DNA from 2 places in the Corynebacterium liangguodongii genome. Region 1 is predicted to be linked to the other one. Evidence: predicted binding sites of a transcription regulator. Region 1 holds the regulator's gene; the other holds the start of a gene.
What was found. The regulator LexA, encoded in region 1, represses DNA repair genes until DNA is damaged. The targets are predictions, from matches to a motif close to CGAACANNTGTTCG.
Positions count from the first base shown of each region.

Region 2: a site for LexA is predicted at 1,240-1,253, ahead of C3E79_RS09200 (HNH endonuclease signature motif containing protein). Genes of this name have one in related genera too.

Region 1 is NZ_CP026948.1:1,342,774-1,353,562, forward strand. Features, by position in the region: gene nrdR (transcriptional regulator NrdR) at 1-427, opposite strand, end outside; gene C3E79_RS06470 (hypothetical protein) at 497-865, opposite strand; gene lexA (transcriptional repressor LexA) at 1,079-1,762, shown strand; gene C3E79_RS06480 (DeoR/GlpR family DNA-binding transcription regulator) at 1,912-2,697, shown strand; gene C3E79_RS06485 (1-phosphofructokinase family hexose kinase) at 2,784-3,752, shown strand; gene C3E79_RS06490 (fructose PTS transporter subunit IIB) at 3,749-5,530, shown strand; gene C3E79_RS06495 (HPr family phosphocarrier protein) at 5,571-5,837, shown strand; gene C3E79_RS06500 (uracil-xanthine permease family protein) at 5,838-7,118, opposite strand; gene nagB (glucosamine-6-phosphate deaminase) at 8,444-9,163, shown strand; gene hflX (GTPase HflX) at 9,160-10,671, opposite strand; gene C3E79_RS06520 (hypothetical protein) at 10,774-10,789, shown strand, end outside.
Region 2 is NZ_CP026948.1:1,924,685-1,928,733, forward strand. Features, by position in the region: gene purB (adenylosuccinate lyase) at 1-1,207, opposite strand, end outside; gene C3E79_RS09200 (HNH endonuclease signature motif containing protein) at 1,320-2,780, shown strand; gene purD (phosphoribosylamine--glycine ligase) at 2,755-4,002, opposite strand; gene C3E79_RS09210 (HIT family protein) at 4,034-4,049, shown strand, end outside.

The DNA.
Region 1 (10,789 bases):
GCCGGATCTCGGACTCGAAGTCGTCGGCCGATTCGAAGGACTTGTACACGGAGGCGAAGCGCAGGTATGCAACCTCGTCGAGGGCACGCAGCGGCTCGAGCACGGCGAGGCCGACATCGTTCGCGTCGACCTGTGAGCTGCCGTGGCTGCGCACCGTCTCCTCGACCTGCTGCGCGAGGCGTTTGAGGGCATCGTCCGAGACGTCGCGGCCCTGGCAGGCCCGGCGCACGCCGTTGATGAGCTTGTCCCGGTCGAAAGGTTCGCTCACCCCGTTGCGCTTGACCACCATGAGCACGGCCTTCTCCACCGTCGTAAACCTGCCCCCGCACTGTGCGCACTCGCGGCGGCGGCGGATGGCCGATCCAGCGTCGATGACACGGGAGTCGAGCACGCGGGAATGGTCGTTGTGGCAAAACGGGCAGTGCATGGGATTCGACGGCCTCCTCGTGGCGGGTGCTAACCGCCTCGATGTTACCCGGGGGAGCCTCGCTGCCAGCTAGCGGACGCTGGCGATGGAGACCTCCGCGACGCCGCCGCCCCCCTGTGTCGAGGCGTCGGTGCCGAAGGCTCCGCCCGCGGCCGATCCCACGATCAGCGCCAGACCGAGGATCACGCCCATGAGGATGCCGGCACGGTTTTCGTGGCGAGTTTCGAACGCAGGAGTAGCGCTTACTCCCGAGGCTTGCTCGAAGCGTTTTTCACGCCCATAGTTTCGATGCGGAACTCCTCTCGTTCGAACACCCGACGGGCGGCGAGGGCACCTCGGCGCCGCGGGGATGTCCCACACCTCAGCGGGCAGCACCTCAGCCAGGTGCTCGCGGTAGGCCGCCTGCGGTGCGTTGTTGCGCTCAATCTGGATGGTCATGGCGGTGTCCTTTCGTTGTGTAGCTTCATTCTATGAACGGCCCGGACACGTTCGAACGAACCATGCGCTCACGTGTTCGATTCCGCACTTCAGTTCGATTTATATCACCCCTGAGCGACGATGTCTACCCCACGCCGCAAAAAGTCGAACACACTTGCCACATCTGGTACCTTGGTAGCCACGACCGACCCCACCCGCACCGAAGGAGCACCCGTGGCCCGCAAGAAAGACGACACCACCCTCGACCTCAGCGTCCTGTCCGACCGCCAACGCCGCATCCTGGAGGTCATCCAGGATGCGGTAGTCCTGCGCGGGTACCCGCCGAGCATCCGCGAGATCGGCGACGCCGCCGGCCTGCAGTCCACCTCGTCCGTCGCCTACCAGCTCAAGGAGCTGGAAAAGAAGGGCTTCTTGCGGCGCGATCCGAACAAGCCCCGGGCGGTTGACCTGCGCCACCTGCCTGAGCCGAGGTCTACTCGCGAGCCCGCCCCAAAGGCCCCGCAGGCACCCGAGGACGCCTCCCAGGCGCGCTACATTCCCGTCGTCGGGCAGATAGCGGCGGGCTCGCCCATCCTCGCGGAGGAAAACGTCGAAAGCTACTACCCGTTGCCCGAGGAACTGGTGGGTGACGGCGAGCTCTACATGCTGCGCGTCATAGGCGAGTCGATGAGGGACGCCGGTATCCTCGACGGGGACTGGGTCGTCGTGCACTCTCAGCCCGTCGCGGAGGAAGGGGATTTCGTCGCCGCCCTGCTCGACGGCGAGGCGACGGTCAAGGAGTTCCACCGGGATTCGACCGGTGTCTGGCTGCTCCCCCACAACGACGCGTTTACCCCAATCAAGGGGGAGAACGCGGAGATTATGGGCCGGGTTGTTTCCGTTTTCCGCACGCTCTAGGGCATACTTGCGCGCGGGCACCACCCCCGTGGGGGTGGGTTGGACACGGCCAGCATCCCGCGGCGCGGGCTTTCCGGGACAATGGTCGTCAACGGCCACCGCGGCCGCCCGGTTTATTCCACCCGCTCACCACCCGAGGAGCGCGACGCATGTACGCAGAAGAACGCAGGCGCCAGATCGCCTCTCTAACGGCGATTGAGGGCCGCGTCAACGTCACCGACTTGGCGGAGAAGTTCCACGTCACGGCCGAGACGGTCAGGCGGGACCTCGCCGTGCTCCACCGGCAGGGGGTAGTGCACCGGGTCCACGGCGGCGCGGTGGCGAGCCAATCGTTCCTCACCACAGAGTTCTCGCTCGATGCCCGCTCCCGCTCCGCCTCGACGGCGAAGTCTGCCATCGCCCAGGCGGCGCTGCGATTTGTCCCGGAGCACTCCGAGGGCGGGATCTTTCTCGACGCGGGGACGTCGATTAGCGCCTTCGCGAAACTGCTCGCCACCGACCCGCGGGCGGCCTCGTGGCCAATTGTGACCAACTCGCTGCCGATCGCGCTCGATCTCTCCACGGCCGGCCTGCCCCACGTGCACCTGCTCGGCGGATCTGTCCGCGCGATCACGCAAGCCGTGGTCGGAGCGATGGCGCTGCGCTCGCTCGCGCTCATGCGCGCGGACGTCGCGTTCATCGGCACCAACGCGCTAAGCGTCGACCACGGCCTGTCCACCGCGGACGCGCAGGAGGCGGCGATTAAATCCGCCATGGTCACCAACGCCCGCATGGTGGTTGTGCTGTGCGATTCGACGAAAATCGGCAACGACTATTTGGTGAGCTTCGCCTCCCTCGACGACATAGATGTCGTCGTGACCGACTCCGGGGCGCCCGAGAGCATCGTCTCCGAGCTGACCGAGCGCGGCGTCGAAGTCGTCACCGTCGGCTCATAGCCCCCGGGTCCCGCGTTGACCGCTGCGGGCGCGCTGGCCATAATTGGGAGAGTTTCGCTGGGACCGAGCCGGAGGATAGCCGCACTGTGATCATCACCTTTACCCCCAACCCCAGCATCGACGCCACGTTGAGGCTCGAGGTGCTCTCCACCGGTGGGGTGAACCGCACGGTGAGCGCGCAGCGCGAACCCGGGGGCAAAGGCATCAACGTCTCCCACGCGTGCGCGAAGGCGCGCTGCGATACCCTGGCCATCGCCCCGTGCGGCCCCGCCGACCCTTTCACGCTCATCTGCCGCAACTCCGGTATCCCTTTGAAATCCGTGCCCATCTCCGGCCCCATCCGCACGAACACCACGCTGACGGAGGCGGACGGGACGACGACGAAGATTAATGAGACAGGACCGCTGCTCAGCGGCCAGGACATCGAGCGCATCGCCGATACGCTCATTGCCACCGTCGCCGAATCGCGCGCGGACGCCGTGGTCATGGCCGGATCCTTGCCTCCTGGCGCGCCCCCGGAGTGGTACGCCACCCTCGCGATGTCCGCGCGCAAGGCCTGCCCGGGTGCGCTCATCGCCATCGACACCTCCGATGACCCGCTGCTCCGGCTCGGCGCGCGCCTCGAGCAGGCGGCCCCGGATGTGCTCAAGCCCAACGCGTTCGAGCTCGCGCACCTCACCGGGGCCGACGGGGCGCTTCTTGAGTCCCAGGCGGCCCGCGGCGATTTCTCCCGCGTGGTCTCCGCCGCGCGGGAGCTCACTGACTCCGGGGTCAAGGAGGTGTTGGTGACCCTGGGTGCGGCCGGCGCCTGCCTGGTCACCGCCGAGGGAGCGTGGGCCGCCTCCCCGCCGCCGGTGGCGGAGGTATCCACGGTCGGGGCCGGCGATAGCGCGCTGGCCGGCTACGTCATGGCCCGGGTGGGCGGCGCGCCGCCCGCCGAGTGCGTGCGCCGCAGCGTCGCCTACGGCTCTGCGGCGACGGCGATCCCCGGCACCGGCATCCCCGCGCCGGGGGATATTGACTTGGCACGCACTGAGGTCGTGGCCCTGGCATGATCTCCGCTCGCTGCGTTGCCCTCGACGTCGACCTGGGCGATAGCCCGGGGGCGGTAATTTCTGCGTTGACCGGCATGTTGGCCGACGAGGGCGCGGTAGCCGATGCCGGAGAGCTCTGCGCGGCGGCTCTGCGCCGCGAGGGCGCATCGGGCACGGGGGTTGCCGGGCGCATCGCCATCCCGCACGCCCGCACCGACGGCGTGCTGCGCCCCGCCGTCGCTTGTGCCAGGCTTTCGCGCCCGGTCGATTTCTCCGGCCCCGATGGGGACGCGGACCTTGTGTTCTTCCTCGCCGTTCCCTCATCCGAGCAGCGCGCCCACCTCAAGGTTCTCTCGTCCCTGGCGCGGGCGCTCGCTCGGGGCGGGCTGGCCGAACGGCTGCGCGCCGCGGAATCACCGCAAGACGCCGCAGATGAGATCTCCCGCGCCCTCGGCGGTGCGGGCGCGCCGCGGTCCCCCGCCGCAACCATCGCGGCGGTGACGGCGTGCCCGACGGGGGTGGCGCACACCTACCTTGCGGCGGAGGCCTTGGAGGCCGCCGCGCGCGAGCGCGAAGGGGTGGTGTTGCGGGTGGAGACGCAGGGCGCATCGGGCACGGATGCCCTCGATCCCGGGTTCATTGCCCAGGCGGATGCCGTGATCCTCGCCGCTGATGTCGCCGTGCTCGGTGCCGAGCGCTTCGCGGGAAAGCCGCTCGTCGAGTGCTCGACGCGCGAGGCGATCGATTCGCCGGGCACGCTTATCGACGCCGCGTTGTCCGCCCCCGCCCGCAATCCCGCCCGCGAACCCTCCCCCGGCCCGGGCCTCGCGGGGAGGGTGTGGGGCGCGGCGATGACGTCGCTAAGCGTCGCGGTGCCCCTGGCCGTGACGGCTGCCGCGCTCACGGCCCTCGGCGATGTCACGGGCGCCTGGGGGCTCGTGGCCTTAGGCGCCGCCGCGCACATGGGCCTCGCCCCCGCGCTTTCCGGTTCCATCGCCTGGGCTCTCGGCGGGCGCGCTGCCGTTGCCCCCGGTCTCATCGGCGGCGTGCTGGCTGCGGGCGGGGCAAGCCCCGTGGCGGCGGTGCTCTCTGGGGTGGCCGCCGGCGCGTGCGCCGGGTGGTTGAGGGCCCTGCGCCCGCCCCGCGCGCTCGCCCCGCTGGCCCCGTTTTTTACTCTCGTCCTCACCCCGGCGCTCGGGGCGCTGGCCGTCGGCGCTCTCACGTGGGCTGCGACCGGCGCGCTCGGGGCCGCGCAGGAGTGGCACGTGCCGCCGGGCGTCGCCGTGGGCGCGGGGGTGCTGCTCGCGGCTGCGTGCGGCGCCGCGATGTGCTACGACCTCGGCGGGCCCGTGAACAAGGCGGCCTACTTCTTAGCCGTCGCGGGCCTCGTCGACCAGGGCCCCGCGAGTGCTTGCCTCGCCGCGGCGGTAATGGCCGCGGGCATGACCCCACCGCTCGCCTACAGCGCCGCCGCGGCGGTGGCACCACGGTTGTTCTCCCCCGCCGAACGCGCCGCCGCCACAACGGCCTGGCTCTCCGGCCTCGCCTTCATCACCGAGGCAGCGCGCCCCTTCGGCCCGGGCCCGGCCGTGGTGCTCGGCGGCGCGGTCGCCGGGGCCGTGTCGGTGGCGTGCGGTGCACAGACGGGCGCGCCGCACGGCGGGGCGTTTGTGTGGTTTACCTTCGCCTCCCCCCTCGCGTTCGCCGCCGCGGTGGCCGCCGGGGTGGCGGTTGCGGGTGGTGGGATCGTGGCCGCGCGGTGGCGTCCTCACGCACGCGTAGCGCAGACTGGTGCGTAGACTGGTATGGAGCAATACTGCAGACGAAAGGTAATTCGAGATGGCTTCCAAGACAGTCAAGGTCGGCTCCACCGTGGGCCTGCACGCGCGCCCCGCGACGGTGATCGCGGATGCGGCCGGCGAGTACGACGAGGAGATCATCCTCACCCTCGCCGGCGGCGATGACGACGAAACCGACGCAGCCTCCTCCCTGATGATTATGGCGATGGGCGCGGAGTTCGGCGACGAGGTCACCGTCACCTCCGATAACGCCGAGGCGGTCGCGGAAATCGCCGGGCTGATCGAGAAAAACCTCGACGGCGAGTAGCTAGCGGGAGTACTGGCCCTCCCCGATCGTGCGGTAGGCCCAGCGCATCGCCGGGTAGGCGAGGATCACGCCGACCGAGCCGAGGGCAATGCCCCCGAGCTCTACCCCGCCGACGGTGAGCGTGAGGTTGCCGATGCCAACGATGAGGCCCACCGCGGCGGTAAGCAGGTTGACCGGGTTGTTAAAGTCCACCCGGTTGTCCTGCCAGATGCGCACCCCCAGCATGCCGATCATTCCGTAGAGGACGAGGCAGGCCCCGCCGAGCACGCCGAGAGGGATGCTCAACACCACAGCGCCGAACTTCGGGTTGAAGGCCAGCACGATGGCGAAGGTGGCCGCGACCCAGTAGGCGGCGGTGGAATAGACCTTTGTCGCCGCCATCACCCCGATGTTTTCCGCGTACGTCGTCGTCGCGGAGCCGCCGAAGCTGCCGGCCAGAGCGGTGGCGATGCCGTCGCCGATGAGCGCCCGGCCCTGGACGTCGTCGAGGTTTCGCCCGGTCATCTCGCTCACGGCTTTGACGTGGCCGACGTTTTCGGCGATGAGCACCACAATGACCGGCAGGGTTACCAGGACCGCTTCGAGCCGGAACTCGGGGGTATGGAAGGTGGGCCACCCGACCCAGTCGGCGGAGGAGATCGCCGCACGCGCCTCAGCGGGCACGCCGCCGCCCAGCGCGGCGGCGGCCCACCCGACAACGACGCCGATGAGGATGGACAGGCGCGAGGCCATCCCGCGCGTGGCCACCGTCACCACGAGGATCGTCGCGAGGGTAACCGCCCCGATCCACGGCTGGGCCTGGAAGTTGGCCACCGCGGTCGGCGCGAGGTTGAGCCCGATGAGCGCGACGATGGCCCCGGTGACGACGGGTGGCATTGTGGCGTCGATAAGCGTCTTGCCCGCCATTGAGACGAGCGCGCCGACCGCGACGAGCGCAAGCCCCGTGGCCACGACCCCGCCGAGCTGCGCGCCCACGCCGCTGCTTTGCGACGCCGCAAGCGGCGCGATGAAAGCAAAAGACGAACCGAGGTAGCTGGGCAGCCGGTTGCGGGTCAGCGCGAGGAAGATCATGGTGCCCAGCCCGGAGAACAGCAGCGTCGTGTTCACCGGGAATCCGGTGAGCGTGGGCACGAGCAGCGTCGCCCCGAACATGGCGACAACGTGCTGCATGCCGATGCCGATCGTGCGCGGCCAGCTCAGCCGCTCCTCCGGCGCGACGACGGCTCCCGGCCTCACGCGGCGGCCGTCCCCGTGGAGGGCCCATCCGAAAGTATTGGTCATGGTCACACATATTAGATGGCGTACGGGGTCCAAAAAACGCCGACATTTTTGAGTCTCCAGCAGACCCTACGCAAGGGTGCCGCACAATCACCGACCCCCCCCCATACGGGTGGCGACGAAAGTACCCACCAAGTGGCAACGCGATGGCGTGCGCTCGTTCGGGGGCTAATATGGATTTAGCAGCAGAGACCTCGAAAGACTGCATGAATCGGTGCTCGGGAAGCCCGTAAACCTGAGCAGTTCCACGTCGGGTGCGCCCGTGAGTTCAGGTAGTTCGACCGCTTTCGTTGAGTACGCTTATCGCGACGGCTCATCTGTGTGCTTCGCTCGTGAAGATCTTCGCGTTGGTGCCGGGGCAGCCATCGTAGCCGCGGCTGATGTAGGGCCGGTTGCTTTGGCAGCAGCCCTAGAAGCCGCAGCAACCGCGTTCGGAGGACCCGTGGGCTCAGCGATCGGCTTGGTACTCGCAGCCATCAGCGCACCGAGCCTGATTGAGATGGGCGGCCGCGCAGTCACAGCCGTCGCCACTGGACGTGGCCTGAAAATAGGAGTTCAGGCAGACTACCCTTCTGTTTACTCGGACTACTGCTAATGGGAGATTTCATGAGTCAACGCACCACTTTAATTCAAGCCGTTTTCCACATCCTCATCCTCTCGGGGTGCACTCTCTTGTCAACGCATTTCGAGCCAGGGAATACGACGCCGGGCGATCAACTGGCCCTAGGATTGATCCCGCTCCTCGCCGGAATAGGCGGAACGGCTTACCTCGCGGTCGTGAAAAGGCACAGAGACAGCTGGCGTTACGGAATTCCCACCATCATCTTTTGTGTCGTCGTCTCGGTGTTCTTCCCATCAACGTTTTCCCGAATAATCGTTTTGGTTCTCTTCCTGCTCCTCATCGCCTCTACCGCATGGAAGGCTCAGAAATCTCGAGCTGGGACCGCCACGACACCCCATTCCCCGCCAGGCACCCCCGAGCGTTGAGAAGAGACGCTTCCCGAGACCCGTGGTGTGCTTTCCCACTGAGACCCTTGTACCCCCGCTGCGCAGTGCCATCGATAGGATCGAGGCAGACGTCCCACGCCTGACAATCGCCGAACTCGAGAAGGACGCGCGGGTGTGCATCGGTTCTCACACCCGCCCCGCCTCGGTCTCGCCGTCGGCACTCAGCCGCGCTGAACACAGCGAGCTCGGGGCTACTACTGTCGGGACCATAGGCTACCTGGTGGGGCACGACAACAACTCGCGGCCGGAGCCGTAATCCCCGGCTGCGCCGAGCTCTCCGTCTTCAGTGCTGATACCTGATCTACAGCCGAAAGGACAACATGGAAATAGTTATCCGCCCCAACGCGGAGGAGGTGGCCACCACCGCCGCCGACATCCTGGAGGGCTACGTCCGCGACGGTGCCACGCTTGGCCTGGCCACCGGGTCCACCCCTACGCCGACCTACCGCGAGCTCATCCGCCGGCATCGCGAGGAGGGCTTGAGCTTTGCCGAGTGCCGGGCATTTCTTCTCGACGAATACATTGGCCTCCCACGCGAGCACGAGCAGTCCTACTACGCCACGATCCGCCGCGAGTTCACCTCGCACATTGATATCGACGACTCCGCGGTCCGCTCCCCCGACGGCACCCACCCCGACCCGGAGGCCGCCTGCCGCGACTACGAGGAGCTCCTCGTCTCCGAAGGCGGTGTCGACATCCAAATCCTCGGGGTCGGCGCCAACGGTCACATCGCGTTTAACGAGCCCGGCAACTCGTTCGACTCCCTCACCCACGTCCAGGACTTGCACCCCCGGACGGTGGCGGACAACGCCCGCTTCTTCGAGCGCGAGGAGGATGTGCCGCGCCGGGCGCTCACGCAGGGCCTGGGCACGATCATGCGGGCACGCCACCTGCTCGTCCTAGCCACAGGTGAGGCGAAGGCGGAGGCCGTGGAGGCGATCGTGCGCGGCGAGGTGAGCGAGCAGTGGCCGGGATCGATCATCCAAAGGCACGACAAGGTCGACGTCATCGTCGACCGTGCCGCGGCGGCCAGGCTCTAGCTCACGACGAATTCGGCGAATTGCTCTGCGACGACGTGGGGCAATCGGACGTCGATAAGCGTGCCGTTTTCCTCGTAAGACTCGCTGCGCACCGTGCCCTCCTCGTGGACGCGGCTGACCACGTCGCCGCGGGTGAAGGGAACGAGCATCTGCACGTGCGCCTCGACGCTGTTGAGGTGCATCTCGATCTTGCTCTCGAGCTCGGAGATGCCCTCGCCGGTGAGCGCGGAGACGAACACGACGTCGTAGCCGGTCGCGTCGAAGGCGTGGCGCAGCTCGGCGAGCACGAGGGGGTCGGCCTGGTCGATCTTGTTCACCACGACGATCTCCGGAGGAACGCTCTCCCCTGTCTCCCGCGTGACGTCGGCGAGCACCTGGTTCACGGCCTCGATCTGCTTGAGCGGGAAGGCGTCCGAGCCGTCGACGACGTGGAGCAGCAGGTCGGCGCCGGTGACCTCCTCCAGTGTCGACTTGAACGCCTCGACGAGCTGGGTGGGCAGGTGGCGCACGAAACCGACGGTGTCCGTAAGCACGACGTTGCGGCCGTCCGCAAGCTGGGCCTTGCGGGTGGAGGGGTCGAGTGTGGCAAACAAGGCGTCCTCGACGAGCACGCCGGCGTTCGTCATCGCGTTGATGAGCGAGGACTTACCGGCGTTGGTGTAGCCGGCGATCGCGATCTTCGGGATCGTGGAGCGCTGGCGCTGCGCTCGCTTGACCTCGCGGGCCGTCTTCATCGCGCGCAGCTCGTGGCGCAGCTTCGCCATGTCGGTGCGCAGCCGGCGCCGGTCCGCCTCGATGCGGGTCTCACCGGGGCCGCGCAGGCCCACGCCGCCGTTCGAGCCGGCCCGGCCGCCCGCCTGGCGCGAGAGGTTACCGCCCCAGCCACGGGTGCGGGTGTAGAGGTATTCCATCTGCGCGAGGCTGACCTGCGCCTTGCCCTCCTTGCTCTTCGCGTGCTGGGCGAAGATGTCGAGGATGAGCATGGTCCGGTCGATCACCTTGACCTTGAGCGCCTCCTCGAGCGCGACCATCTGGCCCGGGGAGAGCTCGCCGTCGAAGACGACGGTGTCGGCCCCGGAGGCCATCACAATCTCGCGCAGCTCCTTGACCTTTCCGGAGCCGATGTAGGTGCCCGGGTCCGGCTTGTCGCGCTTTTGGTAGAGCACGTCGATCACGTCCGCCCCGGCGGTCTCCGCGAGGGCGGCGAGCTCGGCCATGTTGGCCTCCATCTCCGCGGTCGTCCCGTCGGTCCACGCGCCGACGAGGATGACCTGTTCGAGGCGCAGCTTGCGGTACTCAACCTCGAAGCCTTCCGCCTGGTCCTCGGAGTGGAGCTCCGTGGCCAGGTTGACCCGGCGAAACGAGTTGCGTTCCTCCAAGTCGAGGGCGCCGGTGGTGGGTTCCTCGGCCGCCTTCGGCTGAGGTTGCGGCGCGTTATGCCGAAACGCTCTGGCGAGCAGCTCGTCGTGAGTCATCTCGGTGCTATCAGCGTGTGTCGTTTGTGTCATTGAGTCCTTAGTCTAGCCAGTCCCTGCGTATCAGGGTGATCAGTGCAACGCTGCGCGCGGTGGAATTCTTCCCTTCAATTGCGCGGGGGTAGGATGCGGCCCATGAGCGAGACCGTAG
Region 2 (4,049 bases), 580 kb from region 1:
CCGCGTGCTCCTTGATCACCTCGTGGGCGGTCTCGCGGCCCACGCCCGCGCGCACGGCCGCCATGAGGATGCGGGTGGTGGCGAGGAACGGCAGGTAGCGATCGAGCTCGCGGGTGATCATCGCGGGAAACGCCCCGAACTCGTCGAGGACGGTGAGGAAGGTCTCCAGCTGACCGTCGATGGCGAAAAACGCGTCCGGCAGCGCAACCCGGCGCACGACCGAGCAGAACACATCGCCCTCGTTCCACTGCTGGCCGGCAAGATCCGCGACCATGGTGAGGTAGCCGCGCAGGATGACCTGGAAGCCGCAGACGCGTTCGCAGGAGCGGGCGTTCATCTTGTGCGGCATGGCCGAGGATCCGACCTGGCCCTCCTTGAAGCCCTCCGTGACGGTCTCATTGCCCGCCATGAGGCGGATGGTTGTGGCAAGGCTCGACGGGCCGGCGCCGAGCTGTACGAGAGCGGAGATGGCCTCGAAATCCAGGCTGCGCGGGTAGACCTGCCCGACGGAGTCGAAGGTGCGATCGAAGCCAAGGTGGCGGGCAATTGCGTGCTCCAGCTCACCGAGCTTGGCCTCGTCGCCGCCCATCAGGTCGAGCATGTCCTGAGCCGTCCCCATCGGGCCCTTAATGCCGCGCAGCGGGTAGCTCGTGAGAAGCTGCTCGATGCGCTCTGTGGCGATGAGAATTTCTTCGGCGGCGGAGGCAAACCGCTTGCCCAGCGTGGTCGCCTGCGCCGCGACGTTGTGCGAGCGCCCGGCCATGACGAGGTCCTTGTACTGCTCCGCGCGGTTGCCCACGGCCTTGAGCAGCGCGATCGCCTTATTTCGGGTGAGCTCGAGCGCGCGCATGATCTGCAGCTGCTCGACGTTTTCGGTGAGGTCGCGGCTGGTCATGCCCTTGTGGATGTGCTCGTGGCCGGCCAGCGCGTTGAACTCCTCAATGCGCGCCTTGACGTCGTGGCGGGTGACCTTTTCGCGCTCGGCGATACTCGCCAGATCAACCTTGTCGACGGCCTCCTCGTAGGCCTCAATGGCCTCATCCGGGATCTTCACCCCGAGGCCCTTCTGGGCCTTCATCACGGCGATCCAAAGCTGGCGTTCCAGCACGATCTTGTGCTCGGCGCTCCACAGCGACGCCATCTCCGGCGAGGCGTAGCGGTTGGACAGGACGTTTGCGTTCATCGGCTTCACAGACACGGGCTCCATTATTCCACGCCGCCATAACATCGTCCCCATTTCGCACATGTGTTCTATTTTGTGGGGTACGTGTCGCGACAGGACTCTACACTGAGTCCATCTTGAGGAAAGGAGGGGAACCATGACCGCAATCGCTTCACTCGTAGCCACAATCGAGTCCGCGTTCAACGAGCTGAGCTCGCTTTTCGACGACCCCTCCGCCCTCCACTTCGACACCATCCGCGCAGATATGGAACGGCTGGAGAAGGCGGCCAACGCTAAAGCCTTCATCGACGCCTCCTTCGCATACATCTGCGACCGCGACGGCGCAGGCCGCTCGGTCGGCGGGCGCCACGCCAACGACTACCTCGAGACGGCCCTCGACCTCTCCCGCGCCGAAGCCTTCCGCCGGATCAGCCGCGGCCGCGACCTCTTCGCGCCACCACCGCCGCCCCCGCCTCCACCACCGCCGGGCGGTAACGACGACCCTCTTGGCGTCGGCGGCTGCTCCCCCGACCCCGGCGAGTCGCAGAAAAAGGCCCGCGAATCCTCCCGCGGGATCGGTGCAGAAAAGCAGGGAATCATCGACTCCGAGCTGCGTGGCCTGTCCAAGGAGGCGTCGTGCGAGCGTGCAGCGATCCACGCCCGTGCCTTAGCGGAGGCGAAGGAGCGCCCCGCGAGCGACCTGCGCAAGCTCGTGCGCAGCCTCGTCAACAAGGCGAACCGCGCCCACCGCCCGCCGGCCGACCCGAATGCAGGCTACGCGGCCCGCGGCATCAAGGCCGGGCCGCAAAAGGCGGACGGGACCTTTGACGTCACCGCGACGATGACCGCCGGGCACTGGGCCCTGTTTAAGGCCCTGCTCGACTCGGATTCCGGCCCCGGCTCGAACACGGGCGGGCCATCGTCCGAGGACTCACGCACTCCCACCCAGCGACGCTTCGACCAGTTCTGGCGCATCCTCGGCCAGTACGAGGCCGACCGGCAGGTCAAAAACCGCGGCGCCGCCTCCGTCGCGCTCGCCATCACCCTAGATGACCTCGCCGACGCCGACCACCACACGACGTTTATGACAAACGTGGGGGTAGAGCTCTCCTGTTTCGACCTCATCCGCCTCGGCATGGGCGGCACGGAGGACTTCATCGTCCACGTCGACCGGGTGACCGGCATCCCGATCTCGCTGGGCCGCACGAGGCTCGCCAGCGTGGAGCAGCGCATCGCCATGCTCGCCGTCCAAGGGGTATGCGCCTGGGTCGGCTGCGACGTGCCTCTGTCGGAGACCGAGGCCCACCACATGCTGGCCTACGTCCAGGGCGGCAACACCGACCTGCCGAACCTCGCCGGGCTGTGCCGACGCCACCACTCGTGGAACAACGACTCCCGGGACGGCCACGCGGGCAGATCCCACGTGGTGAGGTGCTCCGACACAGGCCGGATCGGGGTGGTCTCCCCCGACGGCACCATCGCCTTCAACGAGACCGTCTCCTACCACCACTCCCCCGGTGCGAAGCTGAGACGGCGCCCCAGCCCCGCTGGCCGGGAGCCCGATCCCCCGCTTTTTCGGCCCCCGCCAGCGCCTAGAGCGAGATCCGCCCCTCGATAGCCGCCCGGGCAATGTCCCGGCGGTAGAACGAGCCTTGCAACTCGACCTTTTCCACCTCCGCGTAGGCCGCCCCAACGGCCTCCGCCAGCGTGCCTCCCTGCCCGAGCGCGTTGAGGACGCGACCACCCGCCGAGAGATACGAACCGTCGCGGGAGGTCGTTCCCGCATGCAGGATCCGTGTCGGGTCATTGAGATTGTCCCCGCTCAGCGCATCCCCTGTCCGGGGCGCGGCGGGGTAGTTCTCCGCGGCGAGCACGACGGTCGCGGCGTAACCTTGCTTCCACCGCAGGGCGGGCAGGTCGGCGAGGGTGCCGGTGGCGACGGCAAAGAGGGCGTCGACAAGCGGGGTCTCGAGCAGCGACAACACCGCCTGCGTCTCGGGGTCCCCGAAGCGGGCGTTGAACTCCACCACCGCCGGGCCCTGCGGCCCCCACGCCGCACCCACGTAGAGGATGCCCTGGTAGGGGATGCCGCGGGCGACCATTTCGCGGGCAACCGGCTCGGCGATCGACTCCACGATGCGCGAGACCCCATCCTCGGGCAACCACGGAAGCGGCGCGTAGGCGCCCATACCCCCGGTGTTGGGGCCTTGGTCACCATCGAAGGCGCGCTTGTGGTCCTGCGCCGGCAGCAGCGGCACGACCGTCTCGCCGTCCACCAGGCAGAACAGGGAGACCTCGGGGCCTTCGAGGAAGGACTCGAACAGCACGGGGTTGCCCGCCTCGATCACAGCGCGGGCGTGCGCGGCAGCTGCCTCGCGGTCGTCGGTGACCAGGACTCCCTTGCCGCCGGCCAATCCGTCGTCCTTGACCACGTAGTGCGGGCCGTAGGCGTCGAGCGCCTCCTCGATCCCCGCTGCATCGCTCACGCGCGTCGCCGCCGCCGTGAGCACCCCCGCCGAGGCCATGACCTCCTTCGCGAAGGCCTTCGAGCCCTCCAGCTGCGCCGCTGCCCGCGACGGGCCGAAGACGGTGAACCCCGCATCGCGCAGCGCATCGGTGGCCCCGGCCACCAACGGGATCTCCGGGCCGATGACGACGAGCTCCGCCTCGATACGGCGGGCGAGTGCCACCACCGCCTCCGGGGAGGCGACGTCGACGGGGTGGACCTCGGCCAGGTTCGCCATGCCGGCGTTTCCGGGCGCGACGAAGAGTTCGTGGCCACAAAGCCCCTTGAGCAGGGCGTGTTCGCGGCCGCCCGAACCGATAACGAGGATGCGCATGGCCTCCAATCTACAGGTAGCCTGGGGGAGCATGAGCACCGTGTTTA